Regions from separate parts of the Lactococcus muris genome, predicted to be linked through region 1. Evidence: predicted binding sites of a transcription regulator. Region 1 holds the regulator's gene; the other holds the start of a gene.
The links. Region 1 encodes HrcA, which represses chaperone genes, less so after heat shock. Its sites were predicted from a motif close to TTAGCACTCNNNNNNNNNGAGTGCTAA; they were not measured.
Positions count from the first base shown of each region.

Region 1 (8,527 bases):
TGAAGTAGATACTGCAGGCTGGGCTGAAACCTGGGAAGAACTCTCTGGACGCATCATGAGTGGCTTTGCGGATATGGCTGCTGAATCAGAGGCCGCTGGGGCAAAGAATATCGTTGTCGTGAGTCATGGCATGACCATTGGGAGCTATGTCAAGATGCTTCAGCCCGATATGGAACGCCCGTATAATTTAGACAATGGCTCTGTGACACATCTTAGTTTTGAAAATGGGAAGTTTGAAGTTGGAGAAATTGGTTCCATGGCTTACCGTAAGCTTGGAGCAGAAGTGATGAAAAATGCAAAGACAGACTAAAAAGAAAAAATTAAAAAAAGGAAGAATTTTTGGAGGGATCTTTGTTCTCCTAACCTTTATTTTTCTGTGTGTGCTTGCCGTGAATAAACTTCAATCACAAGGCACTAAAGAAACGACAAGTTCGAACAAATCGGCAGTCTCAAGTCCCAAATCTGAAAACAAAAAGTCAGATTTACCAGAAGCACATCAGTCAGATTGGAATTTAATATTGGTGAATAGAGCGCATCCTAAAGAAGAACTCTCTCCTCATCTAACAACCGTTGCTGGTGTTCAAGTGGACAGCCGCATTGCGGAAGCTCTGGAGAAATTTTTAGGAGCGGCTCAAGCCATTGATTCTTCTGAGCATCTCATCTCAGCTTATCGTTCAGTAGCCTATCAAGAGCAACTTTTTAATGGCTACGTAGAGCGTGAAATGGCTGGTGCTGCAGGTTCGCTCAACAATACAGGACAGCCAATTTCCCGGGAAGAAGCAGAGAATAATGTCAAAACTTATTCACAGCCGGCAGGAAGTTCAGAACATCAAACCGGCTTGGCTGTGGATATATCGACAGTGGATGCCTTAAATCAAAGCCCCAAAGATGTTGTGGCAGAGCTGAGAAAGATTGCTCCGAATTATGGCTTCATTTTACGTTTTCCTGAGGGAGGAAAGTCTTCCACGGGAGTAGATTATGAAGACTGGCATTTCCGCTATGTAGGGATAGATAACGCAAAATATATGGCAAAACATGATCTTACGCTTGAAGAATATCTAAAATTACTGCCTCAATGAAAGGAAACATGTTTAAAAGGAACCGTACATCTATGTTGAACAAAGCGCATCTTGTTTTATATGCTAACCTTGCTTTATTTCTCTACACTCTAATAAGTGTAGCACAAAGGCTTTTAGCAAGTCCTAATCCCTTCACAACTGTTTTCCAAAATACAAGTCGTACAGTCACAAGTTTTATTAATCAAGTCTTAGCTCCAGTCGCACAATGGCAAAGTGTGATACAAATTTTACTTGTATTTCTAATCATTCTTTTGATTATCCGCTTTTTTCATGTCGGAATGCTGCTTTTGGAGGTTGCAGCAGCTCTGGTAATTATTGATTGGCTTTATCAGTATTTCACACAGCAGCAAAGTTTAAGTCTATTGTTTCCACTAGCTGTTCTCCTTGTCAGCTTGTTGAGTATTCGCTTTGTCGCCAAGGATATTGGGCTGATTTAATGACCAAAAGCCAAAAATTAGCACTCTATAAAAAAGAGTGCTAATTTTTTGGTCTTTTTTCTTGACAAGTTATCAAATAAGGGATATAATAATATTGTTAGCACTTAAGGGTATCGAGTGCTAAATGTGAAGAAAGGAGACAAGTATGATTACAGAACGGCAACAGCAGATTTTGAATTTGATTGTCTCTCTTTACGCCAAAGAACATACACCAGTAGGTTCAAATGCCTTGCTGGAACAAATTAAGGCTTCGAGTGCAACGATCAGAAATGACATGAAAGTGCTAGAAAATCTTGGTCTTATCCAAAAAGAGCACACATCGAGTGGACGTGTACCTAGTATTTCAGGCTATAAATATTTTATTGAAAATGTATTACGCTTGGAAGAATTTACACAAAATGATCTTTTCGAAATTATGAGCTCCTTTGACGGCGAATTTTACCGTCTTTCGGACTTATTTGAAAGGGCGAGTGAGATTTTGTCAAGTCTGACAGGTCTAACTTCCTTTGTACTCAATGTTCCTCAAAGCGAACAAGTTTTACAGTCTTTTGAGCTTGTTACTCTGGATAATCACTCTATATTAACAGTGATGGGTCTAGCGACAGGTGAGATTCGTACCAACCAATTTGTTCTTCCTAAAAGTATGAGTGAGCAAGATTTACAAATCTTCACCCATCTCATTAAGGAACGTTTGGTAGGTAAGAAGGTTTTGGAAGTGCATTACGCGTTACGAACGGAAATTCCGCAGATTGTTCAACGTTATTTTAAAGTAACAACGGACGTCTTAAGGCTCTTTGATACTGTATTTGCTGACTTACTTACAGAAAAGCTGACAAGTAGTGGGCGTGAACATGTTTTTGAGTTTGCGACGGACAACCTGTCTGAGCTTTATAAAATTTTAAGTGACGATGCGCGCATGGCGCAAGAAATACGAGCACTGACAAATACAGAGGAGATGCGTTCAGTAGTTATTGATAATGTATCCTATTTTGCAAACTTAACATTGATTAGTCAAAAGTTTGTCATTCCTTATCGGGGACTAGGGACCTTGACAGTTATCGGTCCTGTAGAACAAGATTATCAAAAAACCTTGAGTAGGCTGGACTTACTTGCTAAAGTCCTCAGTATGAAATTGATGGACTACTACCGTTACCTTGATGGGAATCACTATGAGATAAGTTAATATAATATGAAATTTTTTAAAAGAAAAGGAAACAACATGGCTGAAAAAAAGAAAGAAGATATGAAGAAAGTCCAGGCTGAAAAAGTGGATGAGGTGACTGAGGAAGCAGTTGAGGAACTCACAGAGGAAGCCCTTGAAGATATCGTAGAAGAAGAAGTTTCTGAACTTGACGAAGCCCTAGCGAGAGCTGAAGAATGGGAAAATAAGTTTCTCCGCATCAGCGCAGAAATCCAAAACATCCAACGTCGTGCGAATGAAGAACGTTCAAGTATCTTAAAATACCGTTCGCAAGATCTGGCCAAAAAGATTTTGCCAAGTTTGGATAACCTAGAACGTGCACTTGCAGTTGAAGGTCTGACAGAAGATGTTAAAAAAGGTTTAGAAATGACGCGGGAAAGTTTGATAAATGCTCTTGAAGAAGAAGGGGTAACAGAGATTAAAGCTGATGGAGCCTTTGATCCGAACTTCCATATGGCAGTTCAAACGGTTCCAGTTGATGATGAACATCCAGCAGATCATGTGGTTCAAGTCTTCCAAAAAGGGTATCAGCTCCATGACCGCATCCTTCGTCCAGCGATGGTTGTTGTTGCACAGTAAGAAAGCAAAGTGACCGAAATGTCCTTAAACTATAAGAATAGATAAAAAAGAATAAAATAAGAAGAGGTAAAGCATATGTCTAAAATTATCGGTATTGACCTTGGTACAACAAACTCAGCAGTAGCAGTTCTTGAAGGAACTGAAGCAAAAATCATTCCAAATCCAGAAGGAAACCGTACAACACCATCTGTTGTTGCTTTTAAAAACGGTGAAATTCAAGTTGGTGATGCTGCGAAACGTCAAGCAGTAACAAACCCTGATACAGTTATTTCAATCAAGTCAAAAATGGGAACAGATGAAAAAGTTTCTGCTGGTGGTAAAGAATACACTCCTCAAGAAATTTCAGCAATGATTCTTCAAAACCTAAAAGCAACAGCTGAAGCATACTTGGGCGAAAAAGTTGAAAAAGCAGTTATCACCGTTCCAGCTTACTTTAATGATGCGCAACGTCAAGCAACAAAAGATGCAGGTAAAATTGCCGGTCTTGAAGTAGAACGTATCGTTAATGAACCAACAGCAGCAGCGCTTGCTTACGGTATGGACAAACAAGACAAAGATGAAAAAATCCTTGTCTTCGACCTTGGTGGTGGTACATTTGACGTGTCTATCCTTGAGTTAGGTGATGGTGTCTTCGATGTGTTAGCAACAGCAGGTAACAACAAACTTGGTGGTGACGACTTTGACCAAGCCATCATCGATTACATGGTTGCTGAATTCAAAAAAGAAAACGGTATCGACCTTTCACAAGATAAAATGGCGCTTCAACGTTTGAAAGATGCGGCTGAAAAAGCGAAGAAAGACCTTTCAGGTGTAACTTCTACACAAATTTCATTGCCGTTCATCACTGCAGGTGCTGCGGGTCCTCTCCACTTAGAAATGACCCTTACACGTGCAAAATTCGATGAATTGACTGCTTCATTGGTGGAAGCAACTCGTGAACCTGTACGTCAAGCTCTTGCGGATGCAGGACTTTCAACATCAGATATCGATGAAGTTATCCTTGTTGGTGGTTCAACTCGTATTCCAGCAGTTGTTGATCTTGTGCAAAAAGAAACAGGTAAAACTCCAAACAAATCAGTAAATCCTGACGAAGTTGTTGCCATGGGTGCTGCTATCCAAGGTGGCGTTATCTCAGGTGATGTTAAAGACGTTGTCCTTCTTGACGTAACTCCACTTTCACTTGGTATCGAAACTATGGGTTCTGTCTTTACAAAACTTATTGAACGTAATACAACAATCCCAACATCTAAATCACAAATCTTCTCAACAGCAGTAGACAATCAACCAGCAGTTGATATCCACGTGCTTCAAGGTGAACGTCCAATGGCAGCGGATAATAAAACATTGGGCCGCTTCCAATTGACAGACATTCCTGCAGCACCACGTGGTGTGCCACAAATCGAAGTAACATTTGACATTGACAAAAATGGTATTGTTTCTGTTAAAGCGAAAGATTTGGGTACTCAAAAAGAACAAACAATCGTTATCAAGTCTAACTCAGGTCTTTCTGATGAAGAAATCGACAGAATGATGAAAGATGCAGAAGCAAATGCAGAAGCAGATGCAAAACGTAAAGAAGAAGTAGATACACGTAACGAAGCAGATGCTCTTGTTTTCCAAACTGAAAAGACACTCAAAGAGCTTGAAGGTAAAGTAGACGAAGCTGAAGTTAAGAAAGCAGAAGAAGCTAAGGAAGAACTTAAAAAGGCACTCGAAGGCGATGATATCGCTGACATTAAAGCAAAATCAGAAGCACTTAGCGAAATCGCTCAAAATCTTGCAGTAAAACTTTACGAACAAGCAAGCGCTGAACAAGCAGCAGCAGGTCAAGCAGCGGGAACAGAAAATGATTCTAAAGATGACAACACTGTTGATGGTGACTTTGAAGAAGTGAAATAAGACAGTCAAAAGTAAAATTAAAAGTTCAAAGGGTTATATCCCTTGGACTTTTTTTGTGCCTTAATAACAGGTTTTATGTTGAATAGATTTATGCTCATCGGTGATGTTAATAAAAACAGTGATTTTTATTGGAATGCCTTGAGTTATTTGACTCAGGCTTATATGAAAAGCATTTTGTTTGTATTCGTTTTCATAAAATAGGATAATAAAAGTAGCAAAGAGTCTAGTTTTAAATTTTAACAGAAAGGAGGTTGTTATGCTCAAGATTTATACTGTATCTTCTAACCAGGAGACAAAGAAAGCGGAGAGTTGGTTGTATGCACATAGAATAAAATTTGTGGAAATTGACATTTTGACAGAGTTGGTTTCCACTGAAGAAATCTTACAAATCGTTTCCCTAACTGAAAATGGTATAGAAGAGATTATTTCTACAGAGACAAGGGCATTCACGCGTTTGGATATCGACCCTAATGGTCTGGGATTAGAAGACTTTATGGAACTGATAGAAGAAAATGCTACGTTACTAAAAGTGCCGCTTATGCTGGATGAAAAGCATCTTCAAATAGGTTTTGATGAAGGGGAAATGCAAAAATTTTTAAAGAAACCAAGTAAGAAAATTGTCGACTTGGCAAGTCAAGAAGTTCGAACGGGCTAGGCTCTGAAAAAAGAAATTGGGGCAAAAGTCTCAAAAATGAAACAAGCACTTAATCCTCTGTACAAGAATGCAAGGGTTAAGTGCTTTTTTGTTTGAGGGCTTTATTGGTAACTATTCTCCACACCATCATTTTTATGATATCACTTTGAATTTGGTAAGAAAAAGATTACAATAACATTATATAATATGTATATTGTGTTACTTAATGTGTACAATATACTTGACGAGGAAAAAGCCATGCTCTATAATCAGACAGCACAGCACAGCACAGCACAGCACAGCACAGCACAGCACAGCACAGCACAGCACAGCACAGCACAGCACAGCACAGCACAGCACAGTGATATGACCCCCAGAAGTTAGACTAGAAAAATCTAACTTTTGGAGGTCTTTTCTTATGAAAAAGTATTCTTTTGAATTCAAACTTAAGGTTGTGAATGATTATCTCTCAGGAGTGGGAGGCTATACATTTCTAAGAGATAAATATGGACTGTCTAACCATGAAGTAGCTCTTAGATGGGTTAATGCTTATAAAAAATTTGGAGAAGAGGGGTTAAAACGCAACCCTCACAATACTGTTTATGATTCCAATTTTAAACGCAATGCGGTAAACTTATACTTAACAAGTGAAATGTCTTATCGCGAAGTTGCCAAACAATTAAACATGAGTAATTGTACAGTGATTGTTCGTTGGGTTAAAGAGTACCGTCAAGAGAGGGAATTTGCTTTTATTTCAAAGCCTCGTGGAAGACCTAGAAAAGAGAATGAATTGTCAAAGCCTAAATCTAAGAAGACTAAGAAATCAAAAGAGGAGCACTCAGAGCTTGAGAGACAACTCGCGGAAGCTCAAGAAGAGAATCTTTACCTACGTGCTGAGTTAGAGTATTTAAAAGGCTTGAGGAGACTTCGAATGGAACAACAAATTCGGGAAAATCCCGACTTGTTCAAAGCCTCCAAAGACAATTCCAGTTCCCTCTTGAACTCCTCCTCAGAGTTGCTAGACTAGCTCGGAGTACTTATTTCTATTGGCTTAAACGCTTCGAACGTCCCAATAAGGACGAAGACATTGAGCAAGCTATGCTGGAAATTCGCAAGGAACATAAGAATGCAGGTTATCGTCCAATGGTACAGTTGCTTAAAGACAAAGGCTTTCATGTCAACCATAAGAAAGTACAACGCTTGATGAAAAAACTGGGACTACGTGTGACTTCTTTTGGGCGCAAATCCCGCAAGTACAATTCTTACAAGGGAAAAGTGGGCAAGACTGCTAAAAATAAGTTGAATAGACGCTTTCATACCCGTATTCCTCACCAGAAAATAACGACAGATACGACAGAGTTTAAATATTACGATAAGGGCGTTCAGAAGAAGGCTTATCTTAATCCTTTCTTGGACTTGTTTAACAACGAAATTGTGAGCTTTGAAGTCTCTAAGCAGCCAACTTATCATGCGATTTCAAGTGCGCTCACGCAGGCACTTGAAGTGACTTCTGACTGCCCTTATCGCCGAACTTTTCACTCTGATCAAGGCTGGGCTTACCAGACCAAAAGCTATGTTCACACGCTCAATGAACATCGAATTTTCCAGTCGATGAGTCGCAAGGGAAATTGTCTTGATAACTCTGTTATGGAGAACTTCTTTGGCCTTTTGAAGCAGGAAATCTACTATGGAAAGGTCTTTCACTCTTATCAAGAACTGAACACCGCTATTACGAAGTGGATTCAATACTACAACACCAAACGAATTAAGAAGAAATTGAATTGGTTAGCACCTGCTCAATTTCGGCTTGCTTATCAAAAATAAAATACAAAAAAATGAGATATTTCTATCTCATTCAAAAGTCTAACTTTTAGGGGTCACTACACAGCACAGCACAGCACAGGTAGGTGATACCTTTTTTTATAGTGCCCTAAAAAAGAGCCGTAGCAACATTTTAGTAGATGAAGCTATGGTTCTTTTTGTAGCTATCAACCAAAAGGTGGTGGCATAAGTGGGAAAGAAAGTGCAATCTAGCGAAACTATTACTGAAAATATTTTTCGTTCGTTTTATGGTCCTGATACTTTCATTGAAAAGTCCGCAATTGATAAGTCTTATGGTTTCAAATCAAAGAATGGGACATCATTTGCAGGTTACCCAGATTTTTTTCTTGATTTACCTGACTTTGCAATAATTGTTGAAGCAAAACCACTCTTACATTCTAGAGCTGAAGAAGAAGTTAAGTTCTATATGACGACAAACAACATTAAGAAAAATATGGTTGGGATTGCAGTATCGGGACGAGAATTAAGTCAAATAAAGGTAACCTATTTTTTCAAGAAAACGGATTCTGATGAAATAGAGAAGTTCAATATAAAAGATAAGCTGCTCACACTTGAAAATATTGGAAAAGCATTAAGTAAGCGTGTTTCGGGAGAAACTATCTCAGATGAGCAGCTTGTTAGCATTTTGAAGTCTATCAATGAAAAATTCCATGATGGTGGAATAAAAGATACCTACCGAAGTTTGTTTTTTTCAGGTATTATGATTGCATTGACTAATACAAATTTTCGGAGCATCTACCTGAACATTCAAGAACCAACTGATCAAGAGATAGCAACAACTTCAGTTACAATATTAAATGCCCATTATATGAACAAGTCAATCCTTCAAGCAGTTGATACTCAACTGGGATTAAAA
Region 1 is NZ_BAAFQO010000006.1:45,259-53,785, forward strand. It holds gene ACGHCK_RS04870 (histidine phosphatase family protein) at 1-310, shown strand, start outside; gene ACGHCK_RS04875 (M15 family metallopeptidase) at 294-1,079, shown strand; gene ACGHCK_RS04880 (hypothetical protein) at 1,088-1,516, shown strand; gene hrcA (heat-inducible transcriptional repressor HrcA) at 1,662-2,699, shown strand; gene grpE (nucleotide exchange factor GrpE) at 2,736-3,296, shown strand; gene dnaK (molecular chaperone DnaK) at 3,372-5,195, shown strand; gene ACGHCK_RS04900 (Spx/MgsR family RNA polymerase-binding regulatory protein) at 5,452-5,850, shown strand; gene ACGHCK_RS04905 (adenine methyltransferase) at 6,037-6,213, shown strand; one part of gene ACGHCK_RS04910 (IS3 family transposase) at 6,248-6,737, shown strand; one part of gene ACGHCK_RS04910 (IS3 family transposase) at 6,737-7,653, shown strand; gene ACGHCK_RS04915 (N-6 DNA methylase) at 7,841-8,527, shown strand, end outside.

Region 2 (8,527 bases), on a different contig from region 1:
GGTTTATTCACAGGCAACCTCTACAATTACTACAAACCTCTTGCGCAATGTTTTGACTTATGAGCCAAGTAGACGTACGACCAACTTTTTGCAAGACTTGCAAGCCATTAATCCATCACTTGCAAACAATGTAGATTGGGCTGGTAAGACGGGAACTTCTAACGACTATGTGGATGGCTGGCTCATGCTTTCTACACCAACAGTTTCTCTTGGAGGCTGGATTGGTCACGACGACAATACTTCTATGGGGAGCAAGACAGCAGCTGTAAACAATGGAACATATATGGCTAACTTAGTTAATGCTATTGCAGCAGCTGACCCGAATATCTTTGGGCCGGGAGAAAAATTCCCAGACCCAAGTAAGGATCCAGATGTGATTAAGAGTACAGTCCTCAAGTCTACGGGACAAAAACCAGGCACGGTGACTGGAGGAAAGCTTAAGAACGTCAAGGTTTCAGGCCCAACAACCACGAGCTATTGGGCGAAAAATGGTGCACCTGTGACACAGTTTAAGTTTGGTATCGGTGGTACAGAGGCCAACTATAATGATGCCTGGAGTAAGATTTTGGGAGGCAGTAAGTAAAAAAGAGCTTTGGCTCCTTTTTATTTCAAAAGAGGGACTCACTATCGAAAACTATCGCTTTTCATGTGCTATAATAAGCACATGAAGAAAGTTCTCTATAAAAATCATTTTCAGACACCCATAGGGGAAATGCTGAGTATTAGTGATTATGAAAGCCTCTATCTTCTCGAATTTGTTGAGCGGAAGAACTTGAAAAAGAAAATAGACGGTCTAGGAGCAGACTTGGAAGAACGCCCGACCTTTGTCTCCCGTCTTGTTGAAGAAGAAGTGCAGGAGTATTTTTCAGGAATACGGAAAGAATTTGACTTACCCTTGGTTTTTCAAGGTACGGCATTTCAAAAAAAGATTTGGCGTGAACTTGAGCAGATTCCATTTGGACAGACGAAAACCTATAAGGAAATTGCTCAAAAAATAGACAATCCCAATGCAAGCATTGCAGTTGGAGCAGCAAATGCTTCCAATCATTTTGCTATTGTGATACCGTGCCATCGACTAAAAAGTAGTTCAGGGCAACTGTCAGGTTACGCAGCGGGAATATGGAGAAAACAATGGCTTTTGCATTTCGAGGAGGAGGTTGCATGTGGTGAATGAAGAAATTAAGCTTTCGGTGAAACGTAATCAGAGAGGACAAATTATCCAAGTTTTTTTTGATAACCAACATGAAGAAGTGACCTATGAGGAACTTACTAATAACCAGAACTTTGAATTAAGTGGAGGTACTGCCTTTCAGCAAGCTGTTTGGTTAGAACTACAAAAAATTCCTGCGGGAACTACGATTAGTTATCAAGAAATGGCAGCCCGTGTCGGCAGTCCTCAAGCTCAACAAGCTGTAGGACAAGCTTTAGCACGAAATCCCCTACCTGTAATTTTACCCTGCCACAGAGTCACTCGTAAAGACGGAAGCTTGGGAGGTTTCATGGGGCAGGAGGATGCTGTACACATAAAACAGAAAATTCTAGAGTATGAAAAAAATTTAAACAGGAAATAAAGGAAAAAAAGAGGCTGGGAGAAAAGTCGAAATTCGACGGAGTTCAAGCTAAGTCCTAAAAGTAAAATCGCTCAACTACGGCATTTTCTTTGCCGAAACTGAGCGATTTTTGATTATTTTGGATTTTTTGCCTCAGATTATATGAAGGAGAAATTATATGGTGTTTTTCAACTTGCTTGAAGAGCACGTTTTTTATAGTGAAGATAAGTAGGATAAGTAAAGCAGATAATGGAAACGCCCCAAAGCAATCCTCCTAAGGTATCAGAGGGATAATGCACCCAAAGCAGCACACGAGAAAACATTGTTAAAAAGATTAGGAATAAAGTCACGAGACCAGCTAAATACTTGCTCCATATAGAAGTAAGATATTGTAAGAGGATGAAAAAGAGACAACCAAACAGGACGACTGCAAAAGTCGTATGCCCACTCGCAAAACTTTTCCCAGTTTGATCGAAAAAGGCAGGAAAACGGTGCAGTTCTGGACGCTCACGACCAATGATGAGCTTGATGAGCGCATTGCCTCCCACAGCTATTCCCGAAACAAGGGCCAGCCAAATCGCTGACACTTTATCTTTAATAAAAAGAACCGCAATAATGATTAGCGCAACTATAGCTCCCAGAGCATCCCCTAGAAGGACTGCAACAATAGATGAAACTTGTATAAGAAAAGTGTTGTCTTGCAAGTGCCATGCAGCTGTCTGCAAGTAGGGATCAATATATGGCATTGGAGAATGGGTGTAATGGAGCTTCACAATAACAGTGAGTATTATAAATAAAGCTAGTGCCACAGCACCTAAGCTATAGTAGATTTTTTTATTCATAGTTTCCTTCATATCTTATTTGAAAAATGACTTTTATTTTTTACTTTTTATCTAAAACAAAGATGAATGCTAGAGGGATTTTAGCGAATTACCGCTAAAAAGAGGCGGCTGCCTCTTTGTAAACTAATAATTTTTAATCTTTGAAATCTTTTCTTTATCAAGTGATGTCACAATGGCACGAATAAAGTTTTGAGCTTCCATGAAGTCATCAATGTTGAAGATACTTTGATGGCTGTGGATGTAACGTGCACATACGCCGATTGTTGTTGAAGGTATGCCTTCATTTTGCAAGTGGGCCGCACCAGCGTCGGTGCCGCCTTTGGAGATGTAGGCTTGTGTCTTAATGCCGTTGATTTCTGCTGTATTGAGCAAGAAATCTTTCATACCAGGAAGCATGATGTGTCCGGGGTCATAGTAACGGAGCAGTGAGCCTGCACCTAGACGACCGTTGTCATTAGCAAATGTATCCGTTGCCGGTGAACAGTCGACAGCGAAGAAGAGCTCAGGTCTGAATTTTCGTGTTGAAACATGAGCGCCGCGCAGACCAACTTCTTCTTGGACATTTGCGCCAATAATTAATGTAACAGGCAATTCCTTATCTTTAAGGTAGTCCAAAAGTTCTAGAACCATAAGACAACCATAACGGTTATCCCAAGCTTTGCCGATAACATTTTTGCCATTGGCAGTTAAGATAGTTTCAGCTTCTGGGACGATAACATCCCCTTGACGTATCCCAAATTCTAAAACTTCCTCTCTGTTCATGAAACCACCATCAAAGATAATGTCTTCAACTTGTGGCAAAGTGAGTGCTCCGGAAGCACCGCGTAAAAGATGTGGAGGTAAGCCGCCGGTAACGACAGGGATTTTTTGACCATCACGTGTAAATAGAGTGAAACGTTGGGCACTAATAACTAAGGGGTTCCATCCACCAAGAGCGACAACGCGAAAAGTTCCGTCAGATTTGATGGAGGAAACCATGAAACCAACTTCATCCATATGCGCAGCAATCATCACGCGTGGAGCATTTTTTATTTGACTTTCTTTTGTGACAAAGATGCCTCCAAGGCCATCAGTTTCAGGGCTATATCCTAGCTCAATCATGCGTGCGCGCATATAGTCACGCATAGGGGCTTCATAGCCGCTGGTTGCTTGGATTTCAGTTATTTCTTTAATCTTGCTAAATAAAGTCATGTGAGGCTCCTTTGGTTTTTTATACCCCTTATTGTAGCATTTAAAGGTAACATATGACAACATATTGTCAGGAGGGGGCAACTGGTACAAGAGGAAGGAGGAGTAATTATAAGTATTAATATGAAAGATTTTATGTTAAAATTTTTATATGAAAAAATATTTTAAAGTTGGCTTGGGTTTGCTTGCCGCTATAGCTGGCGCGCAGATACTTTACCGAGGCTACAAACATATTGAGGGTAATTTGCGCGAGGAGCTTATTGACGCTGTACGCGAATCTTTTGCCGATCAAGATATTCAAGTGGTCTGGCTCTTTGAAGAAGCTGATCGAGGAGCTATTTATAAAGGTGGTGTGGTTGTTGGGAAAAACCAAAATATCAATTTTGAAATTGATGGAGAAACCTTGAAAATTACAGAGTTAGGAGAGGAGTATTTATGATTATTCCAAAAAATTACGAAGAGCTTGCTGAAATTGTTAAATCAGATGGCAAACACGTGCTGTTCTTTACTGCAGGCTGGTGTCCCGACTGCACGTTCATCAAACCAAGAATGCCAGAACTCGAAGCAGAGTTTTCAGATTTTAACTTTGTAGAAGTTGATCGTGATGAATTTATGGACTTAGCTATCGAATGGGGAATCATGGGCATTCCTAGTTTTGTAACACTTGAAAATGGCAAGGAAACAGGCCGTTTGGTTAATAAATTGCGTAAAACAAAAGAAGAAGTGAGTGAATTTTTGAAGGGTGTAGAAGAAAGAAAATGATTGCAACGTATAATAAAAATGTGGGTGATGTCCTCATGCTTATTGTGGCGAACAATGAGGGAGCGGACGTAAACTACGAGCGTAAGGCGGATGTTGCGCGTGTCTTCCGTGAAGATACTGGGCAAACAGTAGCTTGGAATATTTTCAATGTTAAAGAAGAGTGGCCAGATTTGGCTCAAGGGCAAAACGCTTTGACTAAAGCACAGGTTGCAGAGCTTAACCTAAGATTGAGTAAAGCAGGGTTTGAAGAGCAACTTGTATATGATGGACAGCCCAAGTTCGTTGTGGCGGAGATTCTCACAATGGAAGATCATGCAGACAGTGATCATTTGCATGTATGTCAAGTAGATGTGGGATTAGAAGAACCTGTGCAAATCGTTTGTGGCGCACCTAATGCCTTTGTTGGTATGAAAACAGTTGCAGCCTTACCAGGTGCTATGATGCCTTCAGGAAGTTTGATTTGGCCTGGTGCTCTGCGTGGTGTACCTTCCTTTGGTATGTTATGTTCAGCGCGTGAGCTTGATTTGCCAAATGCGCCACAAGTTCGTGGAATTATTGACCTACAAACAGACGTGACAGCTGGTGCAGCTTTTGACCCAGAAACAATGTGGCAAGCTTAAAAAAAATAAAATAAAGAAAAAGATTCCAGTGAAAGTTGGAATCTTTTTTCGTATTATTAATAACAGGAGGTAAAACGATGAATAAAACACTACTTATTGGGCGGCTTGTTGCAACCCCAGAGCTAAGTAAGACGACAAACGATAAGAGCTTGCTTAGGATAAATTTAGCAGTTAAAAGACGCTACAAAAATGCAGAAGGTGAGAAGGATGCGGACTTTATTTCCCTAGTTTTTTGGGAAAGAGCTGCTGAACATTGTGCATCTTATGCTAAAAAAGGAGCTTTACTTGCGGTTGAAGGAGAAATACGAACGCGAACTTATCTTGATAAACAGGAACAGAAACGCTATGTGACAGAAGTTTTGGTTAAAAACTTTGATCTTTTGGAGAGCCGTGCAACAGTCGCCATGCGACAGGGAAATGTAGAAAGTGAGCCTCTAGATTTGAAAGAAGAAGAACTTCCCTTTTGACAGCGAAAAAAACCATTTTTCTTCTGCTAATATAAAGGAAACAATGAAGGATGAGGAAGAAGGATACAAACGCGAAAAATAAAGGAAGAACTTCTTCTTTTTTCATAGGAAAACTGGAGTAAAATATGTAACTTGGTTGTATAACTCTCTTGAAGCACGAGAAAGCAACTTTAAGTTTGGCTATGAACGAGGTAGGGAAAGCACATTAGGGGCGGGACAAAAACATATATGATGTCTTTGTGCATTTTTGTGAGTGGCAGATACTTTTACAAAACTATGTAAGGGAGAATCAAGACTTTTTACCCTCCTCTATAGTTGGAAATGAACCAATATTTTGGAGAAAAGCAGCAAATAACTCCCTACTAGAGCAATCAAGAAAAAATGTCTGTGAGTCATGAAGAAAGGCTTAGTCCCTTGCGACAATTTTTTGATAAAGCGCTCTACACAGAGAGTTTTTATTCGTGGACTGGAACGACAAGCTTAGGGCAGTATTTTCAGTTCTCTCTTGCCTCTATTATGATTGGGCTCTGAAGAAGATACGCCTTCATAATAAAAGGTTCCAAAGATAGAAAAAAGAGTTTTTTTCTTGACTAATTTTGACCTTCGCGGTAAAATAAGAGATATAAGTTAGCAGTCAAACTTAAAGAGTGCTAAAATAAAACAAAAATGGAGGAATAACATGTTGAAACCCTTAGCAGATCGCGTTGTTTTGCGTATAAAAGAGGAAGAAGAAAAATCTTTAGGTGGTATTGTCTTGGCTTCAGCGGCCCAAGAAAAGCCGCAGATTGCTGAAGTAGTAGCAGTAGGTCCAGGAAAAACAACTCATCATGGAACGGTTATTGCACCTACAGTACAAGTTGGTGATACAGTTCTCTTTGAAAAATTTGCGGGTACCAATGTAAAATTTGAAGGCGAAGATTTCTTGATTATCAAGGAATCTGATATTCTTGCGATTGTTTAAGGAAAATAAAGACAGGAGAGAGTAAAAAATGGCAAAAGATATTAAATTTTCATCAGATGCACGTTCAGCAATGGTTCGTGGTATTGATATTTTAGCAGATACAGTAAAAACAACACTTGGCCCTAAAGGTCGTAATGTTGTTCTTGAAAAATCTTACGGAAGTCCCCTTATCACTAACGATGGTGTAACTATCGCAAAAGAGATTGAGCTGGAAGATCATTTTGAAAATATGGGAGCAAAACTGGTTAGTGAAGTTGCTTCAAAAACAAATGATGTTGCCGGTGACGGAACAACAACAGCCACAGTTTTGACACAAGCTATCGTCCGTGAGGGCTTGAAAAACGTAACTGCTGGTGCTAACCCAGTGGGAATTCGTCGTGGTATTGAGCTGGCTACTGAAACAGCTGTGAAAGCACTTAAAGAGTTGGCTATCCCAGTATCTGGTAAGGAAGCTATTGCACAAGTTGCAGCTGTATCCTCTCGTTCAGAAAAAGTTGGAGAGTACATCTCCAATGCTATGGAAAAAGTTGGTAATGACGGTGTTATTACTATTGAAGAGTCAAAAGGTATGCAAACTGAACTTGAAGTTGTAGAAGGTATGCAGTTTGACCGTGGTTACTTGTCTCAATACATGGTAACAGATAATGAAAAAATGGTTGCTAACCTTGATAATCCATACATCTTGATTACGGACAAGAAGATTTCAAATATCCAAGAAATCTTACCTTTACTTGAACAAATCTTGAAAACAAACCGTCCTTTGCTTATCGTAGCAGATGATGTTGATGGTGAAGCTTTACCAACTCTTGTGTTGAACAAGATTCGTGGTACTTTCAATGTCGTTGCTGTCAAAGCACCAGGGTTTGGTGACCGTCGTAAAGCACAACTGGAAGATTTAGCTATCCTTACAGGTGGGACTGTTATTACAGAAGAGCTTGGTTTGGAACTTAAAGATGCAGGTTTAGAAGCCCTTGGACAGGCGAGCAAAGTCACTGTCGATAAAGAACACACAACAATTGTTGAAGGAGCTGGTTCAGCAGATGCAATTGCAACACGTGTAGCTACGCTCAAAGCTCAAGTTGAACAAACAACTTCTGAATTTGACCGTGAAAAACTTCAAGAGCGCTTAGCAAAACTTTCTGGCGGTGTCGCTGTGATTAAAGTAGGTGCTGCTACAGAAACTGAACTCAAAGCACAAAAACTTTTAATCGAAGATGCGCTTAATGCAACACGTGCAGCTGTAGAAGAAGGTATCGTCGCTGGTGGTGGTACTGCTCTTGTAACAGTCCTCTCTGCTCTTGATGCGCTGGAAGAAGAAGGGGATGTACAAACAGGTGTGACCATCGTTCGCCGTGCACTTGAAGAGCCTGTACGCCAAATTGCAGCCAATGCTGGTTATGAAGGTTCAGTCATCATTGACAAGCTCAAATCTGCAGGTAAAGGTGTCGGCTTCAATGCGGCTACCGGTGAGTGGGTGCAAATGATTGAAGCAGGTATTGTGGATCCCGCAAAAGTAACACGTTCAGCACTTCAAAATGCTGCATCAGTAGCAGGTCTTATCTTGACGACAGAAGCAGTTGTTGCGGATAAACCAGAGCCAGCTAGTCCAGCTGCTCCAGCCATGGATCCGTCAATGATGGGTGGCATGATGTAATATTATAAAAGAACCCTTTAATAATAAGGGTTCTTTTTGTGTCTTTACTCATAAAATGCATAAAGGGAGCAAAAGGTGGACAATAATTTAAAGTATATTATCTAGGGCAGTTGTTATCTGATCTTTTGATTTTTGAGTAACATGGTTATAAATTAATAGGGGAGTATCTGCCTTAGCATGTCCTATACGTTCCATCATTATTTTCAGAGATGTGTTTGATTTTGCTAGGATAGGTACATGTGTTTAATCTTTTCTTGTATGGAAGAAATTTCTTGACATGAGGCAGAATGACTACTATAATGTGGTTGAATACGGTTGATTGCTTAGAATTTTCTTCACACTTTAGAAATTGTGTAAACTTTTCATAGGGAACGTTTAAAGCTGTGAAGAGTTAATAAAATGTGGTCAATTGTATGAAATTTATTCAAAACATTGTCTATTGAAACTGTTTGGGTATAGTGTAATAAACACGGTATCTAGCAT
Region 2 is NZ_BAAFQO010000019.1:31,449-39,975, forward strand. It holds gene ACGHCK_RS10085 (transglycosylase domain-containing protein) at 1-583, shown strand, start outside; gene ACGHCK_RS10090 (methylated-DNA--[protein]-cysteine S-methyltransferase) at 665-1,174, shown strand; gene ACGHCK_RS10095 (methylated-DNA--[protein]-cysteine S-methyltransferase) at 1,164-1,571, shown strand; gene ACGHCK_RS10100 (phosphatase PAP2 family protein) at 1,739-2,392, opposite strand; gene pepA (glutamyl aminopeptidase) at 2,516-3,583, opposite strand; gene ACGHCK_RS10110 (hypothetical protein) at 3,732-4,019, shown strand; gene ACGHCK_RS10115 (thioredoxin family protein) at 4,016-4,342, shown strand; gene ytpR (YtpR family tRNA-binding protein) at 4,339-4,962, shown strand; gene ACGHCK_RS10125 (single-stranded DNA-binding protein) at 5,040-5,429, shown strand; gene ACGHCK_RS10130 (ClbS/DfsB family four-helix bundle protein) at 5,811-5,960, shown strand; gene groES (co-chaperone GroES) at 6,109-6,390, shown strand; gene groL (chaperonin GroEL) at 6,419-8,044, shown strand.
Region 2: the regulator HrcA is predicted to act here: its motif matches at 6,057-6,083, upstream of groES (co-chaperone GroES).